Regions from separate parts of the Paenibacillus tianjinensis genome, predicted to be linked through region 3. Evidence: predicted binding sites of a transcription regulator. Region 3 holds the regulator's gene; each other region holds the start of a gene.
The links. The regulator Rex, encoded in region 3, represses fermentation and respiration genes when NADH is low (regulators of the CRP and FNR family bind a similar motif). The targets are predictions, from matches to a motif close to TTGTGAAATATTTCACAA.
Positions count from the first base shown of each region.

Region 1: a site for Rex is predicted at 4,777-4,794, ahead of JRJ22_RS17345 (polymer-forming cytoskeletal protein). Genes of this name have one in related genera too.
Region 2: a site for Rex is predicted at 5,359-5,376, ahead of pflB (formate C-acetyltransferase). Genes of this name have one in related genera too.
Region 4: a site for Rex is predicted at 3,521-3,538, ahead of JRJ22_RS10485 (helical membrane plugin domain-containing protein). Genes of this name have one in related genera too.

Region 1 is NZ_CP070969.1:3,809,497-3,817,238, forward strand. It holds gene JRJ22_RS17315 (response regulator transcription factor) at 1-656, opposite strand, end outside; gene JRJ22_RS17320 (AraC family ligand binding domain-containing protein) at 1,210-2,061, shown strand; gene JRJ22_RS17325 (DMT family transporter) at 2,058-2,978, shown strand; gene JRJ22_RS17330 (VOC family protein) at 2,981-3,118, opposite strand; gene JRJ22_RS17335 (GNAT family N-acetyltransferase) at 3,131-3,565, opposite strand; gene JRJ22_RS17340 (YhfM domain-containing protein) at 3,587-4,006, opposite strand; gene JRJ22_RS17345 (polymer-forming cytoskeletal protein) at 4,153-4,716, opposite strand; gene JRJ22_RS17350 (class I SAM-dependent methyltransferase) at 4,890-5,543, opposite strand; gene JRJ22_RS17355 (serine hydrolase domain-containing protein) at 5,868-6,821, shown strand; gene JRJ22_RS17360 (CPBP family intramembrane glutamic endopeptidase) at 7,507-7,742, opposite strand, start outside.
Region 2 is NZ_CP070969.1:4,395,275-4,403,016, reverse strand. It holds gene JRJ22_RS20590 (carbohydrate ABC transporter permease) at 1-622, shown strand, start outside; gene JRJ22_RS20585 (ABC transporter substrate-binding protein) at 754-2,226, shown strand; gene adhE (bifunctional acetaldehyde-CoA/alcohol dehydrogenase) at 2,582-5,203, shown strand; gene pflB (formate C-acetyltransferase) at 5,464-7,725, shown strand.
Region 3 is NZ_CP070969.1:3,939,183-3,946,924, forward strand. It holds gene JRJ22_RS17910 (3-hydroxyacyl-CoA dehydrogenase family protein) at 1-157, opposite strand, end outside; gene JRJ22_RS17915 (AAA family ATPase) at 290-1,792, opposite strand; gene JRJ22_RS17920 (hypothetical protein) at 1,785-2,327, opposite strand; gene JRJ22_RS17925 (cell wall elongation regulator TseB-like domain-containing protein) at 2,808-3,326, opposite strand; gene JRJ22_RS17930 (amidohydrolase) at 3,363-4,664, opposite strand; gene JRJ22_RS17935 (redox-sensing transcriptional repressor Rex) at 4,651-5,304, opposite strand; gene dinG (ATP-dependent DNA helicase DinG) at 5,473-7,742, opposite strand, start outside.
Region 4 is NZ_CP070969.1:2,393,493-2,401,234, forward strand. It holds gene JRJ22_RS10470 (hypothetical protein) at 1-217, shown strand, start outside; gene JRJ22_RS10475 (alpha-galactosidase) at 394-2,583, shown strand; gene JRJ22_RS10480 (nitroreductase family protein) at 2,679-3,296, opposite strand; gene JRJ22_RS10485 (helical membrane plugin domain-containing protein) at 3,617-4,060, shown strand; gene JRJ22_RS10490 (NAD(P)/FAD-dependent oxidoreductase) at 4,104-5,282, shown strand; gene JRJ22_RS10495 (DUF2785 domain-containing protein) at 5,435-6,274, shown strand; gene JRJ22_RS10500 (SGNH/GDSL hydrolase family protein) at 6,385-7,014, shown strand; gene JRJ22_RS10505 (YhfM domain-containing protein) at 7,191-7,742, shown strand, end outside.

The DNA of each region.
Region 1 (7,742 bases), 130 kb from region 3:
TGCCCGACCTTGGTTTCAATAAAAGCGTCCAGCTCCAGCGGCTCCAGCTTTTTGCGCAGCCTGTTCACATTCACAGTCAGCGTATTATCGCTCACGAAATGCTCATTGTCCCAAAGGTTTTTGATCAGTTCCTCACGGTCGACAATCTGATTCTTACGCTCCACCAGTATTTTTAGAATGAACATTTCATTTTTGGTGAGCAGAGCGGCACCGAGGCTATTTGTAACTGTATTTTTCACATATTCAATCGTCGCCCCCCGCCATGTCTTCAGCTCCGTCCGTTCGCTGCTGTAGTTGTACACCCGGCGCAGGGTAGCCTGGATTTTGGCGATCAGCACCTCGAAATGGAACGGCTTCTGCATGAAATCGTCCGCGCCAAGCTGCATGGACATAACCATATCACTCGGGTGATCGCGGGAGGAGAGAAAGATAATCGGCACATTGGAATGCGCCCGGATCATCCGGCACCAATGGAACCCGTCATATAGCGGCAGCTGGATATCAATGATGACAAGCTCCGGTTTAACCGCCGTGAACTCCTGCAGTACTTTGGAGAAATCCGTGATGCCGTATACCTCATAGGACCATTGGGATAAGCGCTCCCTTATCTCTTTAAATAAAGTAACATCATCTTCGACCAACATGATTTTGAACAAAAAAGGCACCCCGTTTCGAATCTCAATGCATGATTAATAATACTGATTATGAATCTATTTTTAAAGCCATCGCATAAACCGCTTATGGGATACTTTGATTTTCCTTTGCTCCGCCCATTCCGTCAGGTCTTTTATGTAATTATCATTTTCTAAACGGAAACAATTCTTGTAAGGCACAAGTAAATTCCCCTTAGGTCTAATACCGATGACAGGCACGAAATAACCTTTTACAAACACAGTCTTGATGTCACTGGCATGCAAAAGCTAAGTGAAAATCCCAAGCGCCGATAATGATAAAATAGCTCCATAACCCCATACTCAAACTTAATCCTATCAGCAGCGATAGTTCCGCGGAACGTTTCGCTTTGTATACGGTTGTATTCTCCATAATTCCTCCTGTCAAACAATACGATCCCGATAACTCCCATCATTATACTATAATCTGGTAAATAACGGACGATGCCGCCTCCCCTTCAGCGCAACATCATTCAAGAACATCCATTAAATTCGTATTATAATAGCTATACACTATCGGAAAAGAAGGTGAACACAGTTGGCTCGTGAAGTCCGGACCGTCGTTTTTGATACAGAGCTTACGCTGGAGGCATACCGTTTTGAAGGAATTATGCAGAAATTCCCCAATCATTTTCACGACTATTACGTTATCGGGTATATTGAACAAGGTAAAAGATATCTGCTATGCGGCAATGAGGAATATATCCTGAACAGCGGAGATGTAATCATCTTCAACCCGCAGGACCCCCATTCCTGTGAACAGGTGGATGGAAGAACCCTGGATTACCGCTGCATCAATGTCCAGCCTGAGATTATGCGCCAGTATGTGCAAGAGATTACGGGAAAAGACTATCTGCCGCGGTTCACACAGGCGGTACTCTTCCAGAGTGAGCTGGCTTCACCGCTGCATGATCTGCATCAGATGCTTCTGGACGAACAGGCGGATTTTCAGAAAGAAGAATTGTTCCTGTTCCTATTGGAGCAGCTGCTGCGGGAATATTCGGACGCCGGTACACCTATTCCCGCTACGGAGCTTACGACAGAAATCAAAATGATCTGCCAATACATAGAGGGTCATTATACTGAAAATATTACACTAAATCAGCAGACAGAATTGACAGGTCTGAGCAAATATCACCTGCTGCGGTTGTTTACTAAGCAAAAAGGCATCTCCCCGTACCGTTATCTGGAGACGATTCGTATTAACCACGCCAAACGGCTGCTGAAGCAAGGGGTTTTGCCGATGGAAGTCGCCCTGCAGACCGGGTTCAGCGACCAGAGCCATTTTACGAATTTCTTCAAAAAATTGATCGGCTTAACGCCCAAGCAGTATCTGCGGATATTTACACAACAGGCGGAAGAGAAAACATCGGAGGTCGCTTCATCATGAAAAACGAACACACTGCGGCCACCGGACATATGCTTGCCTTCCTAACAATTATGATCTGGGGAACCACCTTTATCTCGACCAAACTGTTGCTGACTGACTTTTCTCCGCTTGAAATCTTATTCTTCCGGTTTATTCTGGGCTATCTGGTCTTGTTCCTTCTCCATCCACGCCGGATCCGGACGTGTTCCTTCAAAGAGGAAGTTTTGTTTATCGCAGCCGGACTTTGCGGCGTCACCTTATATTTCCTGATCGAGAATATTGCCCTTGTCTATACGCTCGCGTCAAACGTCGGTGTCATTGTATCGGTCACTCCGTTTCTAACCGCGGCGCTCGTCCACTTCTGCTTACAGGAAGAACGTTTAACCCCCTCATTCATCACTGGCTTTCTGATTGCGCTGAGCGGCATTGTCTGCATCTTACTGAACGGAAGCTTCCGCGTGGAGCTGAATCCGCTCGGAGACCTGCTGGCCTTACTCGCTCCTGTGGTCTGGGCTATATATTCTGTATTGATGCGCAAAATCAGTGCACTGCAGCATAACACCATCGGCGCGACCCGTAGAGTGTTTTTTTATGGCCTGCTCGGGATGCTGCCCGCTCTGCCGCTGATGGATTTCCAGTTCAGTCTGAACAGATTAAGCGAGTCTGCCAATCTTATGAATCTTCTGTACTTGGGTCTGGGAGCTTCAGCGTTATGCTTCGTGACTTGGAACCGTGCTGTCGGTATTTTGGGAGCGGTCAGAACAAGCGTGTATATCTATCTTGTACCGGTCATTACTGTAGCGGCCGCTGCGCTATTTCTGCATGAAAAGCTCACTTGGGCCATCCTGATTGGCACCCTGCTCACCTTAAGCGGATCCTATATCTCTGAGCGCAAACCAAAAACGACCCCCGGCAAGGAGATCGCTGTACAAGAATGATATTAATTCAGCCGGTGCACCAGCTCATATTGATTACCGCAGGGATCGTCGAAATACAATGCATAATACGTCGGGCTGATCGGAAACAGCCGGGGGCCGCTGTTAATGGTGTCGCCAAGTTCTTGAACGAGTAATGGCAAAATAAAGTTTATTCATGCTCTCTTTACCTCTTTTAGCAACACCGTTTCAGCACTTGTAATATAGCCACTTGCTTGGTATGTCTTCAGCGCCGGATTGTTAGTTTTGCCGGTTAGAATCTTAACACTGGTGACACCTTGATAGCTTAGCTCCTGTTCTAAAAAAGCAATCAGCGCTGTCGCAGCGCCTTTCCTTCGGCCAACTTCTGATACATACATTTCAGTAATCTCCCCGTATGCACCGGGATAACAGAAAGACCTGTAGCTCTGTGCGCACCCAAATGCTACAACTTCATCCAGCATTAGAGCTACAGCGACCAATTCCTGATTGCTCCTTAAGCTCGCTATTATATCCTGACATGGCCGTGGCTCCCCGCCGTTAAACTCAAAGTTTAGCCTGGCCAGGTCTTCGGCATCGTCAACTGTGGCTCGTCTCACTACAATTGTCACATCTATTATCCTTTCTCAGTATTATTTCCGGTAAATCAGCTCTCTCAGTTCCTCATGAATCGCTGCCGGGATCTCATAACCTTGCCCGCTATCTTCAGTATCGACCAGCAGGCCTCTAATCCCCTTTTGACCGGAATCAGAAATATTCAAGACATAAGTCTTCTGGCTGTCATCTTCATAGGACACATACATCAGAAAATAAGTCCCGTAATCCAATACCCCGCTCATTTTGACCGACTTATCGATGGCACTAACGAAGGTTCTAATTTCATCTGCTCCAGTATACGTTTTCTCTGTAAAGGGTACGGTAGATTGCTGATCACTGGTACATAAATCCACACACTCCAGCCGTATCTTATCCACCTCTCTCACTTTAGGTTCACTGCAGCCCAGAATTCCAAATAACAGCATACAGGAGAGCAGAAACATCCATATTCGCACCCTAGTTCCTCCTTATCTTGGACTCTGATGGATAACCTTTCCATATATTTCTGCAGAGACAAGAAAAAAGCCTGCTAACTCAACCTCCTAGTATAGGGATTAAGTATGCAGGCTCTATTTATTCTACCTTGCGGAGTGTGAAGTAATTATTTAACTTCAGTTGCTCCAGTCACTTTACCTTCCATAACAGCGGATGCTTGTACATCTGCATTTGCAAAGTACAGGTTACCGTCGATTGTAGCATCTTTATACAGGTTGAAGCCGTTAGCTTCTACGTAAACGTCACCTTTGATCGTTCCGCCTTGCACTCTGAAGTTTTCACTTTGAACAGTCACTTTAGGTGCAGTAAGAGTGTAGCTGGCTGTAACTTTGTGATCAGCATCCTGAGCATACAGGGCAAGCTTGCGGTAAATTGCATTTTCGGCAGCGCCTTTATCATGGAATTCCCCGGCTACAACAACATCCTGATCTACTGTCAGGTCATTAAGGATCGCTACGATCCAGTTACCTTCTGCGCTTACTGCTTTAAGGAATGGATCTTGTTCTTTAACAATGGATGCTGTAGATACTGCATCTGTCTGTGCAGCAGCTGTAGGAGCAGTTGTAGCTGTAGCAGCCGCTTCATTTCCTTCATTGTTACCATTCGAACCGCAACCCGACAACAATGCAGCAGAAACACCAGCAACCAGCAAAACTTTAACGAATTTCATTTTTAAATCCCCCTATTTCTTTTTAATAACCATATTATATATTAAAATTTGAAAAATATCACGTGATGTTTTTCACAAATTTGTGTCACTACATGAAAGCGCAAAAAAAAGCGGCTTCTGACAGCGTATCAGAAAAAATAAAGACACTGACTGAATGCCAGCGTTTTTATTCACTATTTCTTTGCTGTTACCAGAATAGCAACAATTTTATGTTCATTACCGTGCATATCTGTGAACTCATACACTTTGTCCGCTAATTCAACTTCGCTGAACTCAGCAAACAGGGTCTCCAGTTCTTCACGCGTAGTGTAATAATGCGGAATATCTTCCTCGCCGGGTCTTCCCCCGACAAATGTATTCTTGTCGATCTCCTCACCAATCCCGTAAGTGGGATCTTCAGTCGTCACAAAATCCGTTACTACCGTTCCGCCTTTCTTGAGTACACGATGTATCTCGTGGATTCCTTGCCGGATGTCTTCCCTGACTCCGTGCCCTTGAACCCATATACATAACACGCCGTCAAACCTCTGATCCTCCAATGTCATCGCGTACATATTCTGCACACTGTATTCCACATCATAGGCTCCACATTGATCCACAAGCTGTCTGGTTAGCTGCACACCCGTAGGGGAGAGATCACTTGCATGTATATGAAAGCCCTGATCAGCCAAAAAAAGCGTATGCCGGCCTGTGCCGCAGCCCAAATCCAGTATAGATGTACAGCCGTTGTCTGTAAATCGCTGCGCAGCCTCTACTACTGTATCCAATACATCAATTTGCGTTTTTCCCTGCTCCACATAAATTGCTTCCCAGCTGCCATTTTTCATAAGCTCTGATCTCCTCTCCACAGTGTAAATAATATCCATGCAGAGATAAAATATACCATTTATCCGTCCGGACTGACGCCTGATTAAGTCACATATGAGACATAAGGTTCTATCCCAAATCCATCTCTTTCTAGTCCACTTTTCCAGTTCAGCCTTAGGAACAATCATTGAATATTCCTTAATCAGCCCCAAACTCAGATCATGATAGGGGTATTTCACCTTGTTATTTCGCTTTTTCCCATGCGGACTGGTACACTCTTTATCAGATATGTACAATGAAACGAAAAAGACAGCAATCCAACGGCATAAGAAAGGAATTCCGCAATGAATATATCTCAACTGTCCGCAGCACTTGCGCCGCAGAATTTACGCAGCTGTCTGATCAGCCGGGAAGGCCGGCTTATATATGAACAATATAGAGAGCCTCACACTGTTACCCAGATTGCCAAAATCAACTCCTGTACCAAAAGCATTCTATCCGCGCTGATCTGCATCGCTATCGGGCAGGGCTTGCTTCCACAGCCTTCTACTCCCCTGTCGCATTTCTATCCCCAACTTCAGCTGGACACAGATAAGCGTAAGGCAGCAATCACCCTGGAGCAATTGTTAACGATGTCCGCAGGGTTCAACTGGACTGAATTTGGCGGACAGAACTCTTTTCCCCGGATGACCCGGTCAGAGAACTGGACGAATTTCGTGCTGCAGCAGAAGCTGTCGCATAATCCAGGGGAGCATATGGAATACAACTCCGGTGTCTCACAGCTGCTGTCGGCTATTCTGGTACAAGGAACAGAGATACCCACTGCCCGGTTTGCTGAGTTGCACCTGTTCGGGCCGCTTGGAATTGAGCAGTATGAGTGGGAGCAGGATCCGCAAGGGATTCATACCGGAGGATTCGGGCTTCGCCTGCGGCCATCCGATCTGCTGATGTTTGGGCAGCTCTACTTGCAGCAAGGGAATTGGGCGGAGCGGCAGCTGATTCCTTCAGAGCTGATCACCCGCTCCACGCAAACCGCCATACAGGCGGAAGCTCCCCGGCGCGGCGGCTACGGCTGGCATTGGTGGACAGGCAGCTATGCTATTGCAGCAGGCGGTACAACAGGATCTGAATTGCACTATTATTACGCCAGAGGGTATGGTGGGCAATTTGTTTATGTACTTCCTGCGCTTGAGACAGTTGTTGTTCTAACACAAGATCACCAGGGCAAGCAGAAGAAACCTCCTGTAGATGTGTTCCGCGAATGGATCGCTCCGCTGCTCAGTGAAGGATCCCTCTGAGATAGACCCTCACCTATAAAATTCAGCCGGAAAATGCATAAATCCCCGTCTACCTTATAAACCTAGGTAACGGGGACTTATGTGTCCAATCCAATATTCAATTCAATCATTTCCTCCAGCAACAATCCATATCCCTGACATGGTAATTGTTAATTCATATTCGGTATTTCCCGTTCGCTCCGTAATCGGAGTATTGCTCCATGTCCTGCATATGGGATGAGTTCCCCGCGTACACGATTACACGAAAAACGTTTTCACGGACGTTTTCCCTACTGTGTCAACCGCAGTTGTACGCTTCGCTAACCTGCTTCAACGGAATCACGCTCCTTCGACTGCAAGATGTGTCTTGCCTGAAAAGCTTGTTCCTTGTTCATGGTTTCTTTGGGAATCTCTCCTTCCTTCAATTAATCACCTGCAAGTAAGCTTCTAAAAAACATGTGTTGCAGCTACTTGTTGGTGATGACACTATCTTAGCGCATAACCGCTGGATTTTAAACATTCATAATTTTTCATATTTTGTCGTATTTCCTGGAAAAGCCTATTCCCGGAGATATGGCCGCCATAGCCTAAGAATTGCTCCTTTTTTTGTGGTTTTACGTGCAATTTACAATGTAAAAAAATATTAAGCCGCAAATGGTGCTCCACTTTTATTTTCAGCTTTAACACGGTTATGTCAGCTAAAATTTTATGTTGCATGAATCCTATTCCCCGGAGCTGTATTCAGCTTCTTACGTCTCCGCAAATTGTAAACCAGGTAAATGCCATACACCAGATATAAGAGGTTTAATATAATAACGGCCAGGAGTTCTTTGTCCGAATTCTCCTTTGTCATAAACGCTAAGGCATCATACACAAAATGAAAAGCAATCAGCGGAATAATATTGCCCGTTGTTTCAATCAGCAGGGCGAGAATACAGCCGA
Region 2 (7,742 bases), 460 kb from region 3:
CCTGAAGAATACCCTGTATATATTTGTAGGGAATATGGTAGTGACACTTGTAGTGCTCGGCATGGCCTCGTTCAGTATTTCCCGGATGAATGTGCCGTACCGGAAAGCCTTCTATTTCTTTTTCCTGATGACGCTGTTTATCCCGGCAACCAGTTATATGATTCCGAACTTTGTCAATCTGAAGGAGCTGGGCCTGCTCAACCAGTATGCGGCATTCTGGCTGCCAGCCGGAGCGAATACGTTCCTTTTCCTGCTGCTGAAGAACTTTTTTGACGGAATTCACCCGGAAATCTTTGAAGCTGCGCGGATTGACGGAGCCTCGGAGCCGAGAAGCTTTTTCTCCATTGCTGTTCCGCTGTCCGTGCCGATTTTTGCTACGCTGGCCATCTTTATTTTTTCTACAGCGTGGAACGACTGGTTCTGGCCGTCACTGGTCATGCACACGGAGGATAAATATACGCTCGCGACTGCGATCTATAAGTATGTTATCAACGTCAAGGCGCTGAATACGAACATTAAGTTTGCAATTCTCTTCCTGGTGTCACTGCCGCCGATTCTCGTGTTCCTGATCTTCCAGAAGTTCATCATGCGCGGAGTAACCTTGTCGGCTGTGAAAGGATAAGCACGGATAACCGGTTTTATATGGAATCGTAAACCTGCACATGAAAGGAATATAAATACACCTCGTTTGTAAACGATTTCTCTTTTAAGATGAATTTGTAAGTTAATTATGAATTGAAAAGGGGAGTTTCAATGCGTAAATTTTCCAGCGTATTAGCAGGTCTCCTTGTGGCCGGTTCGTTGTTATCCGCTTGCGGCGGCAACAATAACAACAACGGAAATGCCCAGGGAAATACAGGGGAGGAAGCGTCTCCGGCACCTGCCACAGCAAATACGGAAACAAATACTGCTGCAACAAATGCACCTGCCGATGATATTACCCAGAGAAAAGTAACGATCAAAATCCACTATCCGACGCCTGACCTGACAGAGATGCGGGCGCAGGAGGACGACCGGATCAAACGCTTTCAGACGGAATATCCGAATGTAGAGATAATCAAGGACGACTGGCAGTACAATGTCAGTGAAATCGGAGTGAAAATGGCCGCCAATGAAGCGCCAACCTTCTTTAACACCTATGCTACAGAAGCCAAATTCCTGGTGGAAAAGGGCTGGGCTGCTGATATTACGGAGCTGTGGAACAAATATGAATACAAGGATCAGATCAATCCGGTGCTGCAAAATCAGTTCATCATTGACGGTAAGGTCTACGGTGTAACTCAAAAAGGGTATGTAACCACAACAATGATTAATAAGAAGATGCTGGATGACAAAGGCGTAGCCGTTCCGGCGATGGACTGGACCTGGGATGATATGCTGAACACCGCCAAAGGGGTAGCTGATCCCAAAAAAGGGATTTCCGGAATCGCCCCAATGGGGAAAGGTAATGAAGCTGGCTGGAACTGGACCAACTTCCTGTTCGAAGCCGGCGGGGAGATCCAGAATGTGGAGGGCGGCAAGGTCGTTGCTACCTTTAATTCCGAAGCAGGGGTAAAAGCACTGGATTTCTATAAAAAGCTGAGATGGGAAGCGAATGCTATTCCGCAGGACTGGGCACTAGGCTGGGGGGATGCAGTCGGGGCATTCCAGCAGGGGCGTACAGCGATGGTAATGGCCGGCTCCGACGGCGTCATTGAACAGGCACTGAACCAGGGCGGACTCAAACCGGAGGATGTGCTCACCTATCCAATGCCGGCAGCTCAAAAAGGCGGCAAGCATACTGGAGTACTTGGCGGCGACTACCTCGTAATCAACCCGAACGCTTCTAAAGATGAGCAGGAAATGGCCTTCCGCTATATTACATTTGATTATTTCTCTGATAAAGGCCTGGGTGCGCTAGATGCGATTCTGCAGCAGCGCAAGGCGGACGGCAAGTATTTTATCCCGCCGCTTCTGGACTATTATGCTGCTGATTCTGATTTCGGCAAGAAAACAAAAGCCGTATACGACAAGTATTCCGACATTGTGTACCAATACAACCCTGACATTATGGCTCTGCTGGATGGTAAGCCTGAAGCACAGTACAACACTCAGGATTATTATGCAACTATGTCCAATGTGATCCAGGAGCTGTTCTCCAAAAAAGGCACAGACTCCAAAGCGCAGCTGGATGCTGCCGCCAAAACGGTGCAGGAGAAATTCTTCGATACTATTAAAGTAGAATAGAATACGCTGGTAACGCCAGAAATGAAAACAAGACGGGCCATTCTTCTGAATCGGGAGAACAGCCGTCTTGTTTTTTTGTTTGTCAAAATCAGACAAAAAGCAGCAATTTCAAATTCTCGTGAACCTGGAGAACCTGGGTTTCAAAAGTCAACATGAAACCGTAATATAAATATTACCAAAATATTTTTATAAAAAATGGAACTAGAACCTGATTATGATTGAATGAAAGCGCTTTGAAAACAAATCAAAAAAACTTTATACTTTGTGAAAGAATTCACTATACAAGACGAGGAGGATGTGATAAGATAAATGTGTAGAGAAAAACAACCTAAAAATTGACAGGAGGACGAGGGAGATGGCAGTTAAAAACGAAGTCGCCGCCCAAGTGAAACAAACCACCGCTGAAGAGTATATTCAGACTTTGGTGGATAAAGCAAAGAAAGCCCTGGATGCGTTCATGGAGCTAGATCAAGAGCAGGTTAACACAATCGTTCATGCAATGGCGTTGGCAGGTCTCGACAAACATATGTACCTGGCGAAATTGGCCGTCGAAGAAACAGGACGCGGAGTATACGAAGACAAAATTACGAAGAATATCTTCTCAACTGAATATATCTGGCACGGAATTAAGTACGACAAGACAGTAGGCGTTATTGAAGATAACACTTATGACAACTTCCAGAAGATTGCTGAACCAGTCGGAATTGTAATGGGGATCACACCGGTAACCAACCCAACATCCACCACGATGTTTAAAGCATTGATCGCCGCTAAGACACGTAATCCTATTATATTCGGTTTCCATCCATCTGCGCAAGAGTGTAGCGCGGCAGCAGCCAAAATTCTTCATGATGCAGGCGTTAAAGCTGGTGCACCTGAGAACTTCATCCAATGGATTGAACTTCCTACTATGGACAAAACAAACGCACTGATGAACAATCCTGACGTTGCACTGATCCTGGCAACCGGCGGATCGGCAATGGTTAAAGCAGCTTACAGCTGCGGCAAACCGGCACTCGGCGTAGGTCCTGGTAACGTACCTGCCTTCATCGAGAAGAGTGCTAACATCGATCAAGCAGTAACAGACATCATCCTTTCCAAAACCTTTGATAATGGTATGATCTGTGCTTCCGAGCAAGCCGTTATTATTGAAGAAGCAATTTTTGACCAAGTGAAGAAGAAAATGATCGCGAATGGCTGCTACTTCGTTAACAAAGATGAAGCTGCTAAGCTGACCAACGGCGCAATGAACGTAGAAAAATGCGCAGTTAACCCGGCAATCGTAGGTCAATCGGCAGTGAAAATCGCTGAAATGTGCGGTATTCAGGTTCCAGCCGGCACGAAGATTCTGGTAGCTGAAATCGAAGGCGTAGGCACTAAATATCCGCTGTCCGCTGAAAAGCTCAGCCCGGTTCTGGCTTGCTACAAAGTTAAAAATGCAGACCAAGGTATCGAACGCGCTGCAGAAATCGTTGAATTTGGCGGCATGGGCCACAGCTCGGCTATCCACTCCAACAATGAAGAAGTTATCATGAAGTTCTCGAACCGCCTGCAAACAGGACGTATTCTTGTGAACTCGCCTTCGACACATGGCGCCATCGGCGACATTTACAATACGAATATCCCTTCGCTTACCCTGGGCTGCGGATCTTATGGTCGCAACTCGGTATCGCAGAACGTTACTGCAATCAATCTGATCAACGTGAAAAGGGTGAACCGTCGTACCGTGAATATGCAATGGTTTAAAGTACCTGACAAAATTTACTTCGAAAAAGGATCCACTCAGTACCTGACTAAAATGCCTAACATCAGCCGTGTAGCAATCATCACGGACCCTATGATGGTTAAACTGGGTTATGTAGAAAGAGTAGAGCACTATCTGCGTCAACGCCAAACACCTGTAGCAATTGAAGTGTTCTCGGAAGTTGAACCGGATCCATCGACTACTACAGTTGAAAAAGGTACTGCTATGATGAACAGATTCCAACCGGACTGCATCATCGCACTCGGCGGCGGTTCCCCAATGGATGCTGCAAAAGGAATGTGGTTGTTCTATGAACACCCGGATGCTGACTTTGACGGATTGAAACAGAAATTCATGGATATCCGCAAACGTGTCTACAAATTCCCTGAGCTGGGCAACAAAGCGAAATTCGTTGCAATCCCAACAACATCGGGTACAGGTTCGGAAGTAACTCCGTTCGCAGTTATTACTGACAAAACAACTGGCAACAATACTAAATACCCATTGGCTGATTATGAGCTGACTCCAGATGTTGCGATCGTTGATCCAGAGTTTGTATACAGCTTGCCTAGAACTGCTGTTGCTGATACCGGTATGGACGTATTGACACATGCAATTGAAGCTTATGTATCTGTAATGGCTAGTGACTATTCCGATGGTCTGGCAATCAAAGCAATTCAATTGGTATTCCAGTACCTGGAAAAATCAGCGCTGACTGGCGACAAGCTGGCTCGTGAAAAAATGCATAACGCATCGACACTCGCTGGTATGGCTTTTGCTAACGCGTTCCTGGGCATCAACCACAGCTTGGCGCACAAATGGGGCGGTCAATACCACACAGCGCATGGTCGTACCAATGCCATCCTGATGCCGCACGTTATCCGTTACAATGCCAAAAAACCTACGAAGTTCGCTTCGTTCCCTAAATATTCGCACTTCGTAGCTGACGAGCGTTATGCCGAAATCGCCCGCATTCTGGGATTGCCGGCCCGCACTACTGAAGAAGGCGTAACTAGCCTGATCAATGCAATCCGCGATCTGAACAAAAAACTCGGTATCGAAGAGTCGTTCTCGGCGCTTGGCTTCGATGCTAAGGATTTCGAATCGCGTGTAGATTACCTGGCTGACCGTGCATTTGAAGACCAATGTACTACTGCCAACCCTAAACTGCCGCTGGTAACTGAGCTGGCTGATGTATACCGCAACGCATTCTACGGAAGATTCGACGTATAATTGGCGCTTGCTTAGCAAAAAAGAAGTTTAAAGGTTAATATGGGACTAGATGGTAGTGACAAATATCACCGGAAAGGTGATATTTGTCACAGTCCTTTTTGAGAAAATAAACTAAAATGTTTATATAAACAACGTTCCCGGATATGAAGTCGCGATTGTGAATTTTATAACAACCATATCATTGGGATCACGAGACACGGGATTAACCTTCAAGCCCGCGATCTCTACAAATATTATAAATATATATGGAGGGATTTAGCATGTCGGTGATTGAAAAAGATGTACAAGAAGTAAAGTCCGGTTGGAGAAGTTTTGCAAAAGGTAAATGGTCCAAGAAAGTTGACGTTAACAACTTTATCGCAACAAACATCAAGCCTTACGAAGGAAATGAAGATTTCCTCGTAGGTCCTACAAGCAACACCACTGAACTGTGGAAGATCATCTCCCAGCTGAGTAAGGAAGAAAGAGACAAAGGCGGCGTATGGGACATTTCCCTGGATACTGTCTCCACTATTACTTCCCATAAACCAGGCTACATCGACAAAGATAAGGAACAAATTGTAGGCGTGCAGACTGATGCTCCTTTCAGACGTTCCATCCAACCATTCGGCGGTATCAAAATGATGATCGACGCCACTAAGGCTTATGGCTTCGAACTTCCGAATAACATTGTCGAAATGTTTACGAACATCCGCAAAACGCATAACCAAGGCGTATTTGATGCATATACACCAGAAATGAGAGCTGTACGTAAATCGGGCGTTATCACAGGTCTTCCTGATGCTTACGGCCGTGGACGCATCATCGGCGACTACCGTCGCGTTGCTTTGTACGGTATCGAATTCCTGATCAAAGATAAGAAACAACAGCTAAGTGAACTTGAAGTTGATTTCATGAGTGAAGATGTAATCCGTTTGCGTGAAGAACTGTCGGAGCAAATCCGCGCTCTGGGCGAACTGAAAGAAATGGCTGCAGCACACGGTCTTGATATTTCCAAACCGGCCAACACCTTCAAGGAAGCTACTCAATGGGTATACTTCGGTTATTTGGCAGCAGTTAAAGAGCAAAACGGTGCGGCAATGTCCCTTGGACGCGTATCTTCTTTCCTCGATATTTATGCACAGCGCGATTTCGAAGAAGGCACTCTTACTGAAGAGCAAGCACAAGAAATTGTTGACCATTTCGTAATGAAACTGCGTATCGTGAAATTCCTGCGTACGCCTGACTATAACGAGTTGTTCTCCGGCGACCCTACATGGGTAACTGAATCCATCGGCGGTATGGCTGAAGACGGAACAACACGCGTAACCAAAAACAGTTTCCGTTTCCTGCATACCCTGTATAACCTGGGTCCTGCTCCGGAACCAAACTTGACTGTATTATGGTCCGAAAGACTGCCTGAAGGCTTCAAAAAATATTGTGCCAAGGTTTCCATCGAAACCAGCGCTATCCAATATGAGAACGATGATGTAATGCGTCCATACTGGGGCGAAGATTACGCAATTGCCTGCTGCGTATCCCCAATGCGCATCGGTAAACAAATGCAGTTCTTCGGCGCCCGCGCCAACCTGGCAAAAGCTTTGCTGTATGCAATCAATGGCGGTGTAGACGAGAAGTCCGGCGCACAAGTTGGACCTGAATTCCCGGCGATCACTTCCGAGTATCTGGATTACGACGAAGTAATGAAACGCTTCAAACCTATGATGGAATGGCTGGCTAAGACTTATGTCAACACCCTGAACATCATCCACTATATGCATGACAAATATTCTTACGAACGCATCGAGATGGCACTGCATGACCGTGACATCCTGCGTACGATGGCTTGTGGTATCGCCGGTCTGTCCGTTGCAGCTGACTCCCTGAGCGCAATCAAATACGCGAAGGTTAAACCGATCCGCAACGAACAAGGCATTGCAATCGACTTTGTAACTGAAGGTGAATTCCCTTGCTACGGTAACAACGACGATGCTGTTGACAGCATTGCGGTTGAACTGGTTGAAACCTTCATGACAATGATCCGCAAAAACAAAACTTATCGTAATGCTGTACCGACTCAATCGGTATTGACTATCACTTCAAACGTGGTATACGGAAAGAAAACAGGTACTACTCCTGACGGACGTAAGAAAGGTGAACCGTTCGCTCCAGGTGCTAACCCAATGCATGGACGCGACAAGAAAGGCGCACTGGCTTCCTTGAATTCTGTTGCCAAACTGCCATACTCTGATGCACAAGACGGTATCTCCAATACCTTCTCCATCGTGCCTAAGGCGCTTGGAAAAGACGAAGAATCCCGTAAGTCCAACCTGGTATTCATGATGGACGGTTACTTCCACAACAACGCTCAGCACTTGAATGTTAACGTATTTAACCGTGAACAGCTGATCGATGCTATGGATCACCCTGAGAACTATCCGCAATTGACTGTTCGTGTATCCGGCTATGCTGTTAACTTCATCAAGCTGACTCGTGAACAACAATTGGATGTAATTAACCGTACCTTCCACGGTACAATGTAATATAAAGAACTGAGTAA
Region 3 (7,742 bases):
GTTTGTCGAGACTTGTCTCGATCATTCCGTAAGAGTAATCCAGTCTTTCCGCAGTTTTCTCCACCAGCAAAACATCCAGGCCCTTGGCTGCCAGCATTTCAGCAATCCCTTGACCCATGGTGCCACCGCCGATGACGCCGATTTTTTTAAAATTCATGTAAAAGTCTCCATCCTTTCAGGTATCTATACTTTTGTATTGTACCTTGTCTGTCGTAAAAAATATGTAGCCCGACATATAATAATATCTTAGCATGTCTGAAAAGTAAAAAAAAATAACCGGCATAAATAATTATGCCGGTAATCTCACACTGTCACGAAATTGACAACGAAATTGCTCTCCGGAGAGGACTTCCTCCTTCATTAATATATCCAAAGAGTAGTCAAACACATTTCGCTGTTTCTCCAGCAGGTCACGGGTGCGAATCATGAGCTCATCTAATATTTTACTATTTTCCTTCATTAATTCTTCCGTGGTAACCATTTCCAGGTTGGCAATGCCAAGCGAGGTAAGCCCGGATTTCATCATCGTCTCAACAATGTTGAGCGCCTGGTCGAAATCGCCGCGTGAGCCGGTACTGCGTCCGCCGTAATACATTTCCTCCGAGGCTGCCCCTCCAAGGGCAATCATAATCTGATGCTCCAAATAATCCTTGGTGTAAAGGTACTGCTCGGTCTGTGGATTATGACGCACATAACCCAATGCCTGTCCGCGCGGAGTCAGGGTAACCTGGCTGACACTTCCCGGACGCAGCAACTCTGCCATAATCGCATGGCCAAGCTCGTGGATCGCCACCCGCTGCTTTTCTTCCTGATTCGTCTCACGGTCTGTCTTTTCGCCCATCATCACCTTGTCGATGGCCAGTGAGAGATGCCGCTGCTCCACTTCGCTCAGGTTCTCACGCATCATGTAAATCGCGGCCTCATTCATCACGCTTTCCAGCTGGGCACCGGAGAACCCGTAGGCTTCCTCAGCAACCTTGTCCAGATTAACATCTGCATGCAGCGGCTTATTCTTGGCATGAAGATCGAGAATCGATCTGCGCCCCTTCTTGTCAGGCATATCGACCTGGATATGACGGTCAAAACGGCCTGGACGCAGCAGCGCGGAGTCAAGCATCTCCTTACGGTTCGTCGCAGCAACCAACAAGATACGCGGGGTGTCGTTGTTGTAGATCCCGTCCATTTCAGTCAGCAGCTGATTCAGCGTCTGATCATACTCCCGCTGCTGTCCGCCTTCACGCTTACCGCCGATTACATCAATTTCATCGATAAAAATAATTGCGCTTTGCTTGTTTTCTTTTAAGGCGCGGTTGCGGGCATCCTTAAACAAATCACGGATACGTCCGGCTCCGACACCCACGTACATTTCCACGAACTCACTGCCTGATGCCGCTACAAACACGGAATTGGTGTAATGCGCCGCCGCTTTGGCCATCAGCGTCTTCCCTGTTCCCGGAGGGCCGGTAAGCAGGATACCCTTCAACGGGCGAATCCCGAACTTGCTGATTTCCTCATGCCGGATCAGAAAATCCAGTGCTTCGCGCAGCTCCTGCTTCGCATTGTCCTGTCCGCCGATTTCTTCAAAGGTAAGCTTGGAAGGGCCGCTCTTCTTACGCTTCTTATCCCCGCCCGCATTTACGGTCAATCCGCCGCGCAGGTGGGCAATCAGCAGCAGTGCACCAATCATGCCTGCGGCAATAATCACCGGAAAAATATTGATACCGACAAACGCCATAAAAATCAGCAGCACCGGAACAAATCCGGTCAGAACCTCTTTCCAATACTTAGGCATTGTTCCACACTCCTATCGCTCCTGGAACCCGGGGTAAAATGATAAATTTGCTCTCTTTACCGTTTGTAAGGCTTACATATACGTTACTGTCATCAATTTCTGTCGTTGCAGTCACATCTTTATATTGCGAATATTCCGCGATAAGTCCATCCAGCTTGGCAGGGATAAGTGTATATTTACGGCTCTCCATCGCTTCAGCGACAGAGAACATCGCCTTGTCCCAATATTCGTCAAGCAGGGCGCTGGAGTGCTGATTTACATCAAGCTTCAGGGTGCGTCCGTCAATGGCGGAACTGCCCTCCGTGTTCACATACTGCACCAGCTCACGCAATTTCGTGCCGGGTGCAAGATCCAGTTTCAAAGTGACCTCTTTACGGTTAATAGTAATATGTGAATCGTTGACTCCTTCGTAGGATGATACAATCTTTTGGAGCGGCTCCTGCACAGCGAACTGGCGATAGGAATACCAGCCTCCAAAGAGCAGCGCAGCAGACAACAAAGACGTTAAAAGCACAGGCACAAGACGTAATTTCAAGAAACGTCCTCCTCTCAGATGTGGGGCTATAACTATATGAATGCAATAGATAGCGTGTCAAACAGGTTTCCGATTCTGACATGCTCTTTGGCATGTCTTAATACAAATAGTAGTATATCATATGTGTATATACGATTCCGAATAAAATTGTGAATATATTTAAAATTTTCGATACTAATTTCTGGGTGTTTTATTGCTCTTTGCCCCTATATCGACAAAAAAGACCTGAATGATTAGTTCATTCAGGTCTTTTTGCCGGATTGTTTGCAAATTTGCGAAAATATTATTCTAGCAAGATATTAATTTTACTAGTCACATAAACGGCGAAGTTCCGGCAGTCTGTGCTGTTCCTCATCATCGTATATATCAATCATATACATCATTGTCTATATCATGCATCATCAATACGCTTCATCAAAAAAAGAAAACGGCAGGTAAACAGTTACCTGTCCACCCGCCGCCTGCTTCTCCTACACTATCTCATTTGTTTGGAAGACTATAGCCCTCACCGATCGCCGTACCATCCGCGAACCGGTAGAACTGGTAATAATACCTGTTGTCCAGTTTGTAAAAAACCTGCCATGCGTATTCACCGTTAAACACACCCGGAAGAAGCCTCTTAATTGCTGCACCCGGTAGCTGAGCGGCTATAATAGCGCGGATTTGCTGCTCCGATGTCCCTTTTGACAGCTCTTCCGCATAGATATCGTTGGCGCCGCCAGCAGGTTTACCGTCAACTGTAAAACGGACCCAGACCATAAGCTTCGTCCCGGCACTGTTTTTCCCTGTAAGCACCCAGTAGACTGAATTTTCATCCCACACCGATTTCTGCGCTTTAGTGATCTCCGTCAGTCCGGCACGGGACTTAGCAACTTCCTTGGCTGCGTTCCGCTCATTCCACTGGTCCTTCATGATATAGGCATAGAACTGCCCGAGTCCGAACAAAAGGAGCAGCACCACGCCAATCCCCAGCGGAAGCCATTTTTTCCTTTTCCTCAAAGTGCAGCTCCCTTTCCTTAAAATAACAACCTGAAATTACCGTTTGAGCAGGCTTTCAAAGGTTTCCTGCGCCTTACGGCGGATTTCTTCCTCATCCAGCGTCAGACACCGGCCGTGCTTTACAACCTGCCGGCCGTTAATCCAGACATGCTCAACATCCTTGGCACTTGCCGAATATACGGCGTGGGAGAGCAGATCAGAATGCGGCAGCAAATGAGGCTGGTCAATATCAATAGCAATAAAATCAGCCTTCATACCTGCGGCAAGGCGCCCGACATTGTTCAGATAGATCGAGGCAGCGCCGTATTCTGTCGCCATCAGCAGTGCTTCCGGAGCCGGTACTGCAGTCGGATCTCCGCTTACACCCTTATGGATCAGCGCTGCAAGCCGCATTTCCTCGAACATATCCAGGTTGTTATTACTGGCTGCTCCGTCAGTTCCGAGCGAGACCTTCACTCCGGCTCTCAGCAATTCAGGTACACGGGCAACTCCGCTCGCGAGCTTCAGGTTACTGCCCGGATTATGGGATACGCCAACCTTATAACGGGCCAGAATCTCAATTTCTTCATCATTCAAATGTACACCATGGGCAATCAGGGACGGTCTGGTGAACATACCGAGCTTCTCCAGATGAGCCACCGGGCGCAGGCCGTAATCGGCCACATTTTGCTCTACCTCATGGCGCGTTTCGGACATATGCGTGTGCATCGGCAAATCCAGATCATGGGCTGCCTGCACAAATTTCATGAAAAATTCGGGCGGACAAGTGTACGGAGCGTGAGGCGAGAGCATTGCCGTAATCCGGCCGTCTGCCTTGCCGTGCCAGTTCCGGGCGAACTCTACGGCTTCGGCAAGCTTCTGGTTCTGCACATCCTCCGGGCATAGACCGATCGCACCGCGCATGAGCACCGCACGGATGCCGGACTGCTCTGTCACCTCTGCAACACGGTCCATATGATCGTACATATCCAGGAAGGTCGTTGTGCCGCCCTTCAGCATCTCGAGAACAGACAAGGCAGTCCCCCAGTATACATCGTCTCCGGTGAATTTCGCTTCCATCGGCCACATTTTTTCCTGCAGCCAGCTCTGAAGCACCATATCATCACCATAGCCGCGCAGAAGCGACATCGCTGCATGGCCATGAGTATTAATCAGACCCGGCATAAACAGCAGGCGGCTGCCGTCAACGGTCAGGACACCCTCTTCAAAGGCGGGCTTGTCTTCCCCTATGTATGTGATCAGGTCATTTTCTATGGTCATATAACCGCTCAGGACGGGTTGCACCGAACCAGGTACGAGGAAGCGTCCATTTTCGATTACTGTCTTATTCCTGCTCATCCGAATGTTCTTCCTTTCCATCATGCAAATAATAGGCCAGACTCTGGAGGTCGGTTGTAAAATCGGCTGCATGAATGCGAATTGTTGGCGGGGTTTTTAAAATTACCGGTGCAAAATTCAGGATCGCTTCGATCCCTGATTCCACCAGAATATCAGCTACATTCTGAGCTTCGTTGTCCGGAACGGTGATGATCCCAATCCGGATCCCCTGATCACGAATCGTCTGGCCCAGCTCTTCCATCGGCTGAACAGTCAGGGAGTTGATCTTCTGTCCCACTTTAGGCGCATAAGAATCAAAGACAGCCGTAATTTTCATCGTATCCTTCAAATAGGCGTTATAGTTGGACAAGGCGTGACCGAGGTTACCGGCACCGACCAGAGCCACGTTGATCTGCTGGTCAAGCTTGAGGATGTGGCGGATTTTCTCGATCAGGTAGGATACATCATATCCAATGCCCTTTCTGCCAAAATCACCGAAATAGGCCAGATCCTTACGGATCTGAGCCGGGTTGAGATCCAGCTTCTGCCCTAGCTCCTGAGAGGAAACTGTGGCGATTTCACGTTTCTGGAGATCGTTCAGAAAACGCAGGTACACAGGGAGCCTGCGGACAACAGCCTCCGATATTTTATCCGATTTCATGTTTTCTCCTCCTAAAATAAAAATCACACTAATGCATAGCTTATGAATCCGCGAGGCGCGTTCCAGCAGCATAACCGGGAACGCGCATGCGGAGTTTAGAACATTTATGGTCAAACTATCAGAACAAAACAGTACAAGATAATTGCAATTTCCGGTTGCTGAAGGAGGTCACTGAATGTTGGACTCATTGCCGCCTTCAAGCCATTCTTCAATTCTCGGAACCATCTGATCTGTCAGCATATGCTCCATTTTGGGACCGGGAAGAGAATACAGGAAATACTTCCCGTAATAGGCTTCGATGACCCTGGTATCATATACAATGACAATTCCCCGATCCTGAGCCGTCCGAACCAGCCGGCCAAACCCCTGCTTGAAGCGGATAACCGCCTGCGGAACAGACAGCTTCATGAAAGGATTCTTCTTCTGAGCCTGTAGCAGCTCGGACTTCGCCTCTGCGAGCGGATGGTTGGGCGGCTGAAACGGAAGTCTGACGATCGCCAGGCAAGTCAGTGCCTCTCCGGGTATATCAACACCTTCCCAGAAGCTGCTGGTCCCGAGCAGCACCGAAGCCGAGCTGTCCTGGAACCGCCGGATCAGCTTGCTGCGGCTGCCTCCCTCCACCCCTTGGCCAAGGACCGTAATATCCTCAGATGCCAGTGCTTCCTTAAGCGGGTCATATACCTGACGCAGCATCTTATAAGAGGTGAACAGCACAAGCATACGGCCTTTGGTTGCGACCGCCGTTTCCGCCAGTGAATGCACCAGCTTATCCACAAAGCGGGCATCCCCCACACTGCCCTTGACGCTGGGGAAATCACGCGGAATAACAAGCAGCGCCTGTTCGCGGTATTTGAACGGTGAAGGCAGCAGTGCTGTCATCAGACGGTCCTGTTCGGCGGCCTCGCTAAGTCCAAGATTATCGATCATGAACTGGAAGGATTTATCCACGGAAAGTGTCGCTGATGTCAGCACAATACTCTTCTTCTTGTCGAAGAACAGCTCCTTAAGCTGTGTGCTGACATCAACCGGAACGGCATACAGCTGCAGCGATTTGCCGCGGTAGTTGCCGCTACCCTCCATCCAATAAACGATGTTCTCGTCATTTAAACCCATGAAGAAACGGATCTGTTCACGGATTGAGGCTAGATCCTTAAACAAGCCGCCAATATCAGTCACCAGACTGTCCGATGAGGACTGGCTTTCTGTATCACGCATCTCGCTGAGCATTTTGTCGCCTCTGCGGATAATATCGCTAAGGCTTAAATTCAGCGTATTTTCTAATGCAGCCAGCTCATCCCAGTCCTTCGGCTTCTTACCGGGATGAAGGCGTGTCACCAGCTGCCCGGCCTCACCCGCTGCTGCGTCACTTCGTTCAGGCAGGAGGCCAAACAGCTTGTCGCTGAGTGCATCCCAGGTTTCCTTAACCGTCAGCAGATCGGGATAGATCCTGTCGATCACACCGCTCCACTCGGAAGCCTCTTCGCTGCCGGAGGATTGGAGAGTCTGGCGCAGCGCCGGCAGCTGTCCGTTACGGCTGTCTTTATACAGCCGCGTCAGGGTGTGGGCTACCGTGAAATACTTCATCTGCATGCCAAGATGCTTGCCGGCCACATCCTCCAGATGATGAGCTTCATCAATCACAAGATGTTCGTAAGCAGGAAGCAGCTGATGCCCGGCCTTCACATCGGCGAACAGTTTGGAATGATTAGTAACGACCACATCAGCAATGCCGGCCTCATGCTTGGCCCGGTGATAATAGCATTTGCGGAACCATGGGCAGGCGCGGCCCAGACAGGAGTCAGTATCACTCGCCACAGTCTCCCAAAAGTCGCCGCCCCGGCCGTTCAAGTTCAGCTCCTCGTCATCACCAGATTGGGTCTGGGTCAGCCACACAATCATTTGTGCCGCGGTGAGGGCTTCTTCTCTGGGACTAACAAAGTCTTTTTTATTAATTCTGTGTTCAAACTTGCGCAGGCATAAATAATGCCCTCTTCCCTTAAAGATCGCAGCTTTGAACGGAAACGGCACTACGCTCGTGAGCAGGGGGATGTCGCGCTCCCGCAGCTGATCCTGAAGATTGATGGTATGGGTGCTGACCATTACCTTCTGGTCAGTGCGCACGCTCTGATAGATTGCCGGCAAAAGGTAGCCCAGCGATTTACCGGTACCGGTGCCCGCCTCAATCAGCAGATGCTTCTCCTCCTGAAGAGCGGTCTTCACCTCGCCGATCATAATCTCTTGGGCTTCCCGGCTTTCATATTGCGGCAAGGTATCTTTAAGGCGTTTGGTTACTTCAGCCATATAGTCTTCAAAGGATATATTCTCCAAAGGATTGCTGGTACCTTCTTCCCGCGGCGGGACAAGCTCAGTCCAGTCCCCTACAGCCAGTGCCAGCTGACGGTGAAAGGTCAGCTCGCCTTCCGGCTGAAAGGTCTCCA
Region 4 (7,742 bases), 1.5 Mb from region 3:
TGCGCTGATTTCCCGTTATCAGGGGACACTTCCATCGGCAAGGCTGGAGCTATGGATCGGAGATGCGGGGGCTGACACCAGGTTTGGCGGAAGTCCGGCAACCGTTGATCAGGACACTCTTGATTTGGCCGTGGCCGTGCTGAAGGAAGCTCTGCACAGCGGCGATGCCGAACGGCGGGAGCGGGCAGCGATTGCGATTCTTCAATACGCGAGATGAATGCTTTTGCAGGGTGATTTTGAAGCGATTACAAGTTATAATGAACGCGATTGAATATTAATAAAGTAGCGTAAACTAACAAAAAGATGCTAACAAAATCTAGTCTATTCTTCCGCTGCGGTTCTATACACGGAGAAGGTCAGGAAGCAAGGCTCACAACCCTTAAGGAGGTTTAAATGGGAATTCAATATTTAGCCGAAGAGCGCATTTTTCATCTTCAGAGCAAGTCCACCAGCTATGTCATTCAACTGCTGCCCACCGGGGTGCCGGCGCATGTCTATTGGGGCAGAAAAATCCGTTCAACAGGCTTGTCTGCCATCCTTCAGCGGACGGAGCGCTGCTCTTTTTCGCCTAGTCCATATCCTGAAGACATGTCGATATCCTATGACACCATCGCCCAGGAATACCCGTCTTATGGGGTAGGGGACTTCCGGCATCCGGCTTATCAGATTCAGGCGGAGAACGGGACTACAGCTTCTGAGGCAATCTATGATACACACCGGATTTATCAGGGCAAGCCCAAGCTGGAAGGTATGCCGGCTACATATGTCGAGCAGGAGAATGAAACAGAGACACTGGAGCTAGAGCTGCTTGATCCGGTCGCCGGACTGCGGATTATTCTGAGCTACACCGTGTTCGAGGCATTGAATGCCATCACGAGGTCCGTCAAATTTGTGAATGAAGGCGGACAACAGCTGAAGCTGCTACGCGGACTAAGCATGAGCGTAGACTTCCGCGACGCGGATTATGAGCTGCTTCATCTCTCCGGCTCATGGGCGCGTGAGCGCTATGTGGAGCGCAGAGCACTTGCTTCCGGTATGCAAGGCATCGAGAGCCGCCGCGGGGCAAGCAGCCATGCACATAACCCGTTCATTGCCTTGCTATCGAAAGGTGCAGATGAGGAGCATGGAGATGTCTATGGCGTCAGCCTCGTATACAGCGGCAGCTTTACCGCCCAGGCTGAAGTTGATCCATACCGGACGACCCGCTTATCCGTGGGGATTAATCCTTTTGATTTCAGCTGGCTGCTGGAGAAGGGCCAGTCATTCCAGACACCGGAAGCCGTGCTGGTCTTCTCTCCGGAAGGTCTGGGAGCGATGTCGCGGACCTATCATAGGCTGTACCGGACCCGATTAAGCCGCGGCAGCTTCCGTGACCGTACGCGTCCCGTGCTTGTCAACAACTGGGAGGCCACTTATTTCGACTTCACCGCTGACAAGATTGAAGATATTGCCCGTGCGGGAAGCGAGCTGGGTATGGAGCTGTTTGTGCTGGATGACGGCTGGTTCGGCCACAGGGACAATGACCGCAGTTCTCTAGGTGACTGGTTTGTGGACAAGAAGAAGCTGCCGCAGGGCCTTGAGGATTTGGCCCGCCGGGTTAACGAGCTGGACATGCAGTTTGGCCTCTGGTTCGAACCGGAGATGATCTCGCCGGACAGCGAGCTGTACCGCCAGCATCCGGACTGGTGCCTGCATGTGGATGGCCGGCGCAGAACGGAAGCGCGGATGCAGCTGGTGCTGGATTTCTCCCGCGCGGATGTCTGCCAGGCGATTGGCGACCGGGTGGCGGATGTGCTGCGCAGCGCGCCGATTTCCTATGTGAAGTGGGACATGAACCGTAATATGACCGAGATCGGCTCGGCGCTGCTGCCGCAGGAGAGACAGCGGGAGACCGCGCACCGCTATATGCTTGGCCTGTATGGAGTGCTTGAGCGGATCACCGCTGAATTTCCGGATGTGCTGTTCGAGAGCTGCTCGGGCGGCGGCGGACGGTTTGACCCGGGAATGCTTTATTACATGCCGCAGACCTGGACTAGCGATAATACCGATGCCATCAGCCGGCTCAAAATCCAATATGGAACCAGTATCGTCTATCCGCTGAGCGCCATGGGGAGCCATGTATCGGCGGTGCCGAACCATCAGGTTCATCGCAGCACTTCGCTGGAGCTGCGCGGACATGTCGCGATGTCGGGCAATTTCGGCTATGAGCTCGATCTAACGAAGTTCACGGAGGATGAAAAGACGGCTGTTCAGGCACAGGTGGCACTCTATAAAGAGCTGCGCAATCTTGTGCAGTTCGGGGAGCAGTACCGGCTGCTTAGCCCGTTTGAAGGCAATGAAACGGCGTGGCTGGTCGCAGCGGAGGACAAATCCGAAGCCGTCGTGATGTACGCACGGACTCTAGCGGAGCCGAATGATGCGCTGCATTACCTGCGGCTGAAGGGGCTGGATCCCGAAGCGGATTATGAATGGGTCGAGGGCGGAGGCGTATTCGGCGGAGATCATCTGATGTATGCCGGATTGCCGCTGCCTGCACTGCATGGGGATTTCCAGAGCGTCCTGTGGCGTTTCCGCAAAGTGTAGGAGCGATTTCCTCTCGATTAACCAGCTAAGAACACAAAAGAGCCTTCCGGCGTAATGCCGGAAGGCTCTTTTGCATAGAATATAGATGGTTTGGATCAGATGAAATCAACAAATTCATTGACCGGCTTGCGGTAGCCGCGGGGTCTGATCTTGCGTTTGTTATCCTTGCCGATGGTAATCATCAGAACAGGCACGAAATTATCCGGCACATTCAGCGTAGCATTGACCGCAGCAGGGTCAAAACCGATCATCGGGCATGTATCCCAGCCCTTATCTTTAGCAATCAGCATGAACTGCATAGCCGACAGGGACGCGTTCCGGATCGCTTCATCGCGCTGGAACTGGTCATTTCCGCTATAAGCATCATTGATCGACTGGATGGTGCTGTCGTATTCTTCCTGGCTCATCGCCCCCAGCAGCTTAAGGCCGCTGTAAATTTCAGGCGCCTGCAGGTAAGCATTTTTGTCCCCGTAAACAATAATTACAGCTGAAGCAGTGTGAACCTTGTACTGGTTATAGGCATCCTTGTGCAGCTGTTCTTTAACAACCGGATCAGTAATTACCTTGTAATGCGCATGCTGCAGATTGTTGCTTGAAGGGGCAAGGCGGGCGAGTGAGAACATTTCCTCCAGCTCTGCCTTAGAAATCGTAACTCCCTCCACAAAATTCATAGCAGATCTCCGGGCTTGGACCAAATCTGAAAAAGTACTCATAAGTAATGCCTCCGTTAATTTATGTATTGGTTAATAAATATAAATAGCTAGTTTTTATTAATGAACTTACAATTAGTTACTCGCTAAAGATAGCATGGCATTAAGCGATCGTCAATGATTTAATACGTGTCCGTAAAAATTATTTTGAAAAAAGAAGATATTTCGCAAAAATGACATTAAAGAAGTGATTTTTATCACAAAACAAGGATATACAGGCAAAAACTTTGTGACATAATTAACATTATGGGTGGTATAATAGGCACATTGAGTTTGTGGATTTTAATTATGCAGTATTAAGTGAATACGGAGGAGAGGCTAATATGTCAGAAACTATCACTCAAACCCTGCCTACAGAAGAACAAACAGCAGGTAAACCGGCTTACACCAAAGAGGATTTACTGGATCAGCTGCTCAAACCTGAGGTTCAGGAATCGCTCACACTGCTGGTGGAAGAACTGCCTAAGTTAACACAGCTGGTCGGAGTACTAACCAAATCGTTTGACTTCGTACAGGCGGTTGCCTCAGATGAGGTGCTTAAAAATGATACGGTTGGGGCTATCAAGGAAATTGCCGAGCCGGTGGTTGGTTCTGTGAAAAACATGGCTGCTACAGTAATTGAAGCAAAAGACCGTGCCAACGAAAGCACTGAAACGATCAGTCTTTTTGGAATGATGAAAATGGTTAAAGACCCTCAGGTCCAAAAGATGCTCCGTTTCCTGAATGCTTATCTTCAAGTCAGCGGCGAACGCAGCACGCAGAAATAGAATCCTAATTTCATAACACACAAGTAAGGACGGAGGATATATGATGTCAAAACATATCGTAATTCTAGGAGCAGGGTACGGCGGCTTATTGAGTGCTTTAACTGTGCGCAAATATATGAGTAAAGCTGAAGCGAAGGTTACAGTGGTTAACCAGTACCCGACGCATCAGATTATTACGGAGCTTCACCGTCTGGCTGCAGGCAGCATCTCTGAGAAGGCTGTTGCCATGCCGCTTACAAAGCTGTTTGCAGGTAAAGATATTGACCTCAAAATTGCTAAAGTGAAATCATTTTCCGTTGACAACAAGCAAATTGCTTTGTCTGACGGTACAGTCCTTTCCTATGATGCACTTGTGGTAGGTCTGGGCAGCACGACGGCATATTTCGGAATTCCGGGTCTGGAGAAATTCAGCATGGTGCTGAAATCAGCTGAAGATGCCAAAAACATTCATGCCCATATTGAAGCCCGGATCCGTGATTATGCCGCAACTAAAAATCCGGCGGATGCAACAATTCTGATCGGCGGAGGCGGCTTGACAGGCGTTGAGCTAGTAGGTGAAATTGCCGATGTACTGCCTAAGCTTACCAGACGTTACGGGATAGATCCGAAGGAAATCAAGCTTCTGTTAGTTGAGGCCGGCCCGAAAATTCTGCCGGTATTGCCGGATCATTTGATCCAGCGTGCTACTTCAAGCCTTGAAGCCCGCGGAGTGCAGTTCCTGACGGGTCTGGCCGTTACCAATGTCGAAGGCAACACGATTGATCTGAAGGATGGTCAGAAGATTGTTGCGAATACCTTCGTCTGGACAGGCGGCGTGCAAGGCAATCCGCTGGTCGGCGAATCAGGTCTTGAGGTGAACCGCGGACGTGCAACCGTTAATGACTTCCTGCAATCCACTTCCCACAAAGATGTGTTCGTTGCCGGAGACAGCGCTGTATACTTCGCGCCGGATGGCCGCCCTTACCCGCCAACCGCGCAAATCGCCTGGCAGATGGGCGAGCTGATCGGCTATAATCTCTATGCCAGCCTGAACAACAAATCGCTGGAAACCTTCAGCCCGGTGAATTCGGGTACACTGGCCAGCTTGGGCCGTAAAGACGGTGTGGCGATTATCGGCGGAAACTCGACTCCGCTCAAAGGCCTGCCTGCAACAATGATGAAGGAAGCGAGCAACATCCGTTATCTGACCCATGTTAATGGTTTGTTCAGTCTAGCCTACTAAGTCTCCTTGAATATAGCCCTTTCAAAGCTCCCGAAATACTCATGCCTGCATGAGGTTCGGGAGTTTGAAGGGGTTTTTGTGCAATTTTACATAGTTAATTTCTGGAAATGGATTTAGACTGGGTTGATCTGTAGGGTAAAGGAGTGAAAGTGATGAGTGATTCAAGATCGAGGCTAATCGTTGATCTGCAAAGAATTGAGGCCGAAGAATACCAGCTACGTGATGGTGAAGCATATACGGATTTTATCCACCTCATGCTGGAATATATCGGAGATCCGCAGCCTGAGCTGCGGGATGAGCTGATCTATCCTACATTTTATCAGTGGATACTAAAGAAGCGGCTGTTTACCGCAGAGGAGCTGCGCAGCTTCCTGAATGTCTTGCTTGATGAGCAGCATCTGTTCTATGAAATCGGCAGTACGGAGGATGACAGCGTATTTACGCGGACATTCTCTGTCCTTCCGGTAGCGCTGATTATGCAGTTGCATATCAAACAGCCGTTTCTCTCTGCGGAGGAATACCGCGCTTTGAAGGATGCATTGCTCCGCTATTACCGTGAGGAGAAAGACCTGCGCGGATATGTGGAGGACGGCGGATGGGCTCACGCTGCAGCGCATGGTGCGGATGCACTGGATGAACTGGTTCAGTGCCCTGAGAGCGGTGAGGAGGTCCAGCTGGAAGTGCTGGAGGCTATCAAAGACATGCTGCAAAATCGGATGTTCCTGTTCGTAGAGGAAGAGGATGAGCGGATGGCTACGGTTGTGGATACGATGATCGTACAGGGACGCCTGCCCTGGAACAGCATCTCCGGTTGGATCGGCAGCCTTGGCGATTGTAAGGATTGGCCGCCGGGCCGCAGCCAGCGCATCGCTCAGGTTAACAGTAAAAGCTTCCTGCGCAGCCTTTATTTTCGAAGAGGACGGCAGGACAGAAGTGAGGCCTTTAAACAGGTGCTTCTTGCTGCAGAAGCTAGTTTGAATCGGTTCTGTTAGGTGATTATTTTACTGGTGCCCTAACGATAATAGGAGATGTTATATTGATTTCCGTTTGATATAATAGGCATGTTTATACTATTAAGCAGTTTTATGGGAGGATTATGTAGATGGGACTCAAGGATAATGATGTTATTGTTTTCATCGGTGACAGCATCACTGACTGCGGGCGGAATTATGAAGATGCTTCATCACTGGGTGTCGGTTACGCCCTGATGGTAGCTGCACGCCTCGGGCTACAGTATCCGGAGAAGAAGCTAGCGTTTTTTAACCGGGGAATCAACGGCAACCGCGTTGTCGATTTGCAGGAACGATGGGATAGGGATTGCCTGCGTCTGAATCCAACCTGGGTCTCGATTTATATCGGGGTCAACGATACCTGGCGCTATATGGACTCCGGTCAGGAAACGACTGCTGCTCAGTTTGAAGCCGCTTACCGGGACCTGATTGATCGTACTAAGAAATCCTCGGAGGCCAAGCTGGTGCTAGTTGAGCCGTTCGTGCTGCCGGTGCCGGATGACCGCAAGACATGGCGCCGGGATCTTGATCCGAAAATCCATGTTGTGCGTGAATTAGCGCGTGAATACGGTGCGCTGCTAGTACCGCTTGACGGCTTGTTCGCGGCCGCTTCGATGAAGGCAGAGCCTGCTTTCTGGGCAGGCGATGGTGTTCACCCTTCACCGGCAGGCCATGCCCTTATTGCTGATGCCTGGCTGAAGGCTGTAGGCGTGATTAATTAGCTCATATCATGCCTTCCGGTTTAAGACCGATCCGTTAATATGCTGCGGAACGGTCTTTTTTATATTTTATTAAAGGTACATAGTGCTTTGCATTTTATTCTCCTTATAGACACTGGTATAATTGAAAGATACATATGGATTTGGAGGTGGAACCCATCAGGCGGTTACTGGTTGTTTTGCCATTATTGCTGATCGTTTTATTAACCGGCTGCCAGAATGCTTACGGATTCATTAATGCAAGATGGATTACGGATATTTACCTTGAATATATTCCTCTGGATCGTGAGCAGAAGGAGGCGCCTTTTGAATCCAAAACGTTTACGGATGTCTTGTTTATCAAGGACATGGCGGACGCCATGAACAAAAGTAAGCGAATTCCGGGGGATCTGGATTACGATTACGATTTCAGAATGAAACTGACCTTTGGCGACGGCTATACAGAGGAGTATATTGTGAATTTGGGAAGAGATTCAGGAAATCCGGGCTTGCTGCTGTCAGCGGAACGCAGCAGCACCGTGTACACTATACCTGTCGAATATGCCGACCGGCTGAGGACGGCTATCTTTGTCGGAGGAGATCAGACTGCTGCGGATGCAGAAGTGGCGAAGGTCACTTTAGACAGCCCGTTCACCCTTTCCCGGAATCCGCTGCCCCAGGTGACAGGGCGGCCCGAATTTTTAAACATGGAGCTGATTGACGGCAAGTACAGCGAAGATTGGACCGCGCTT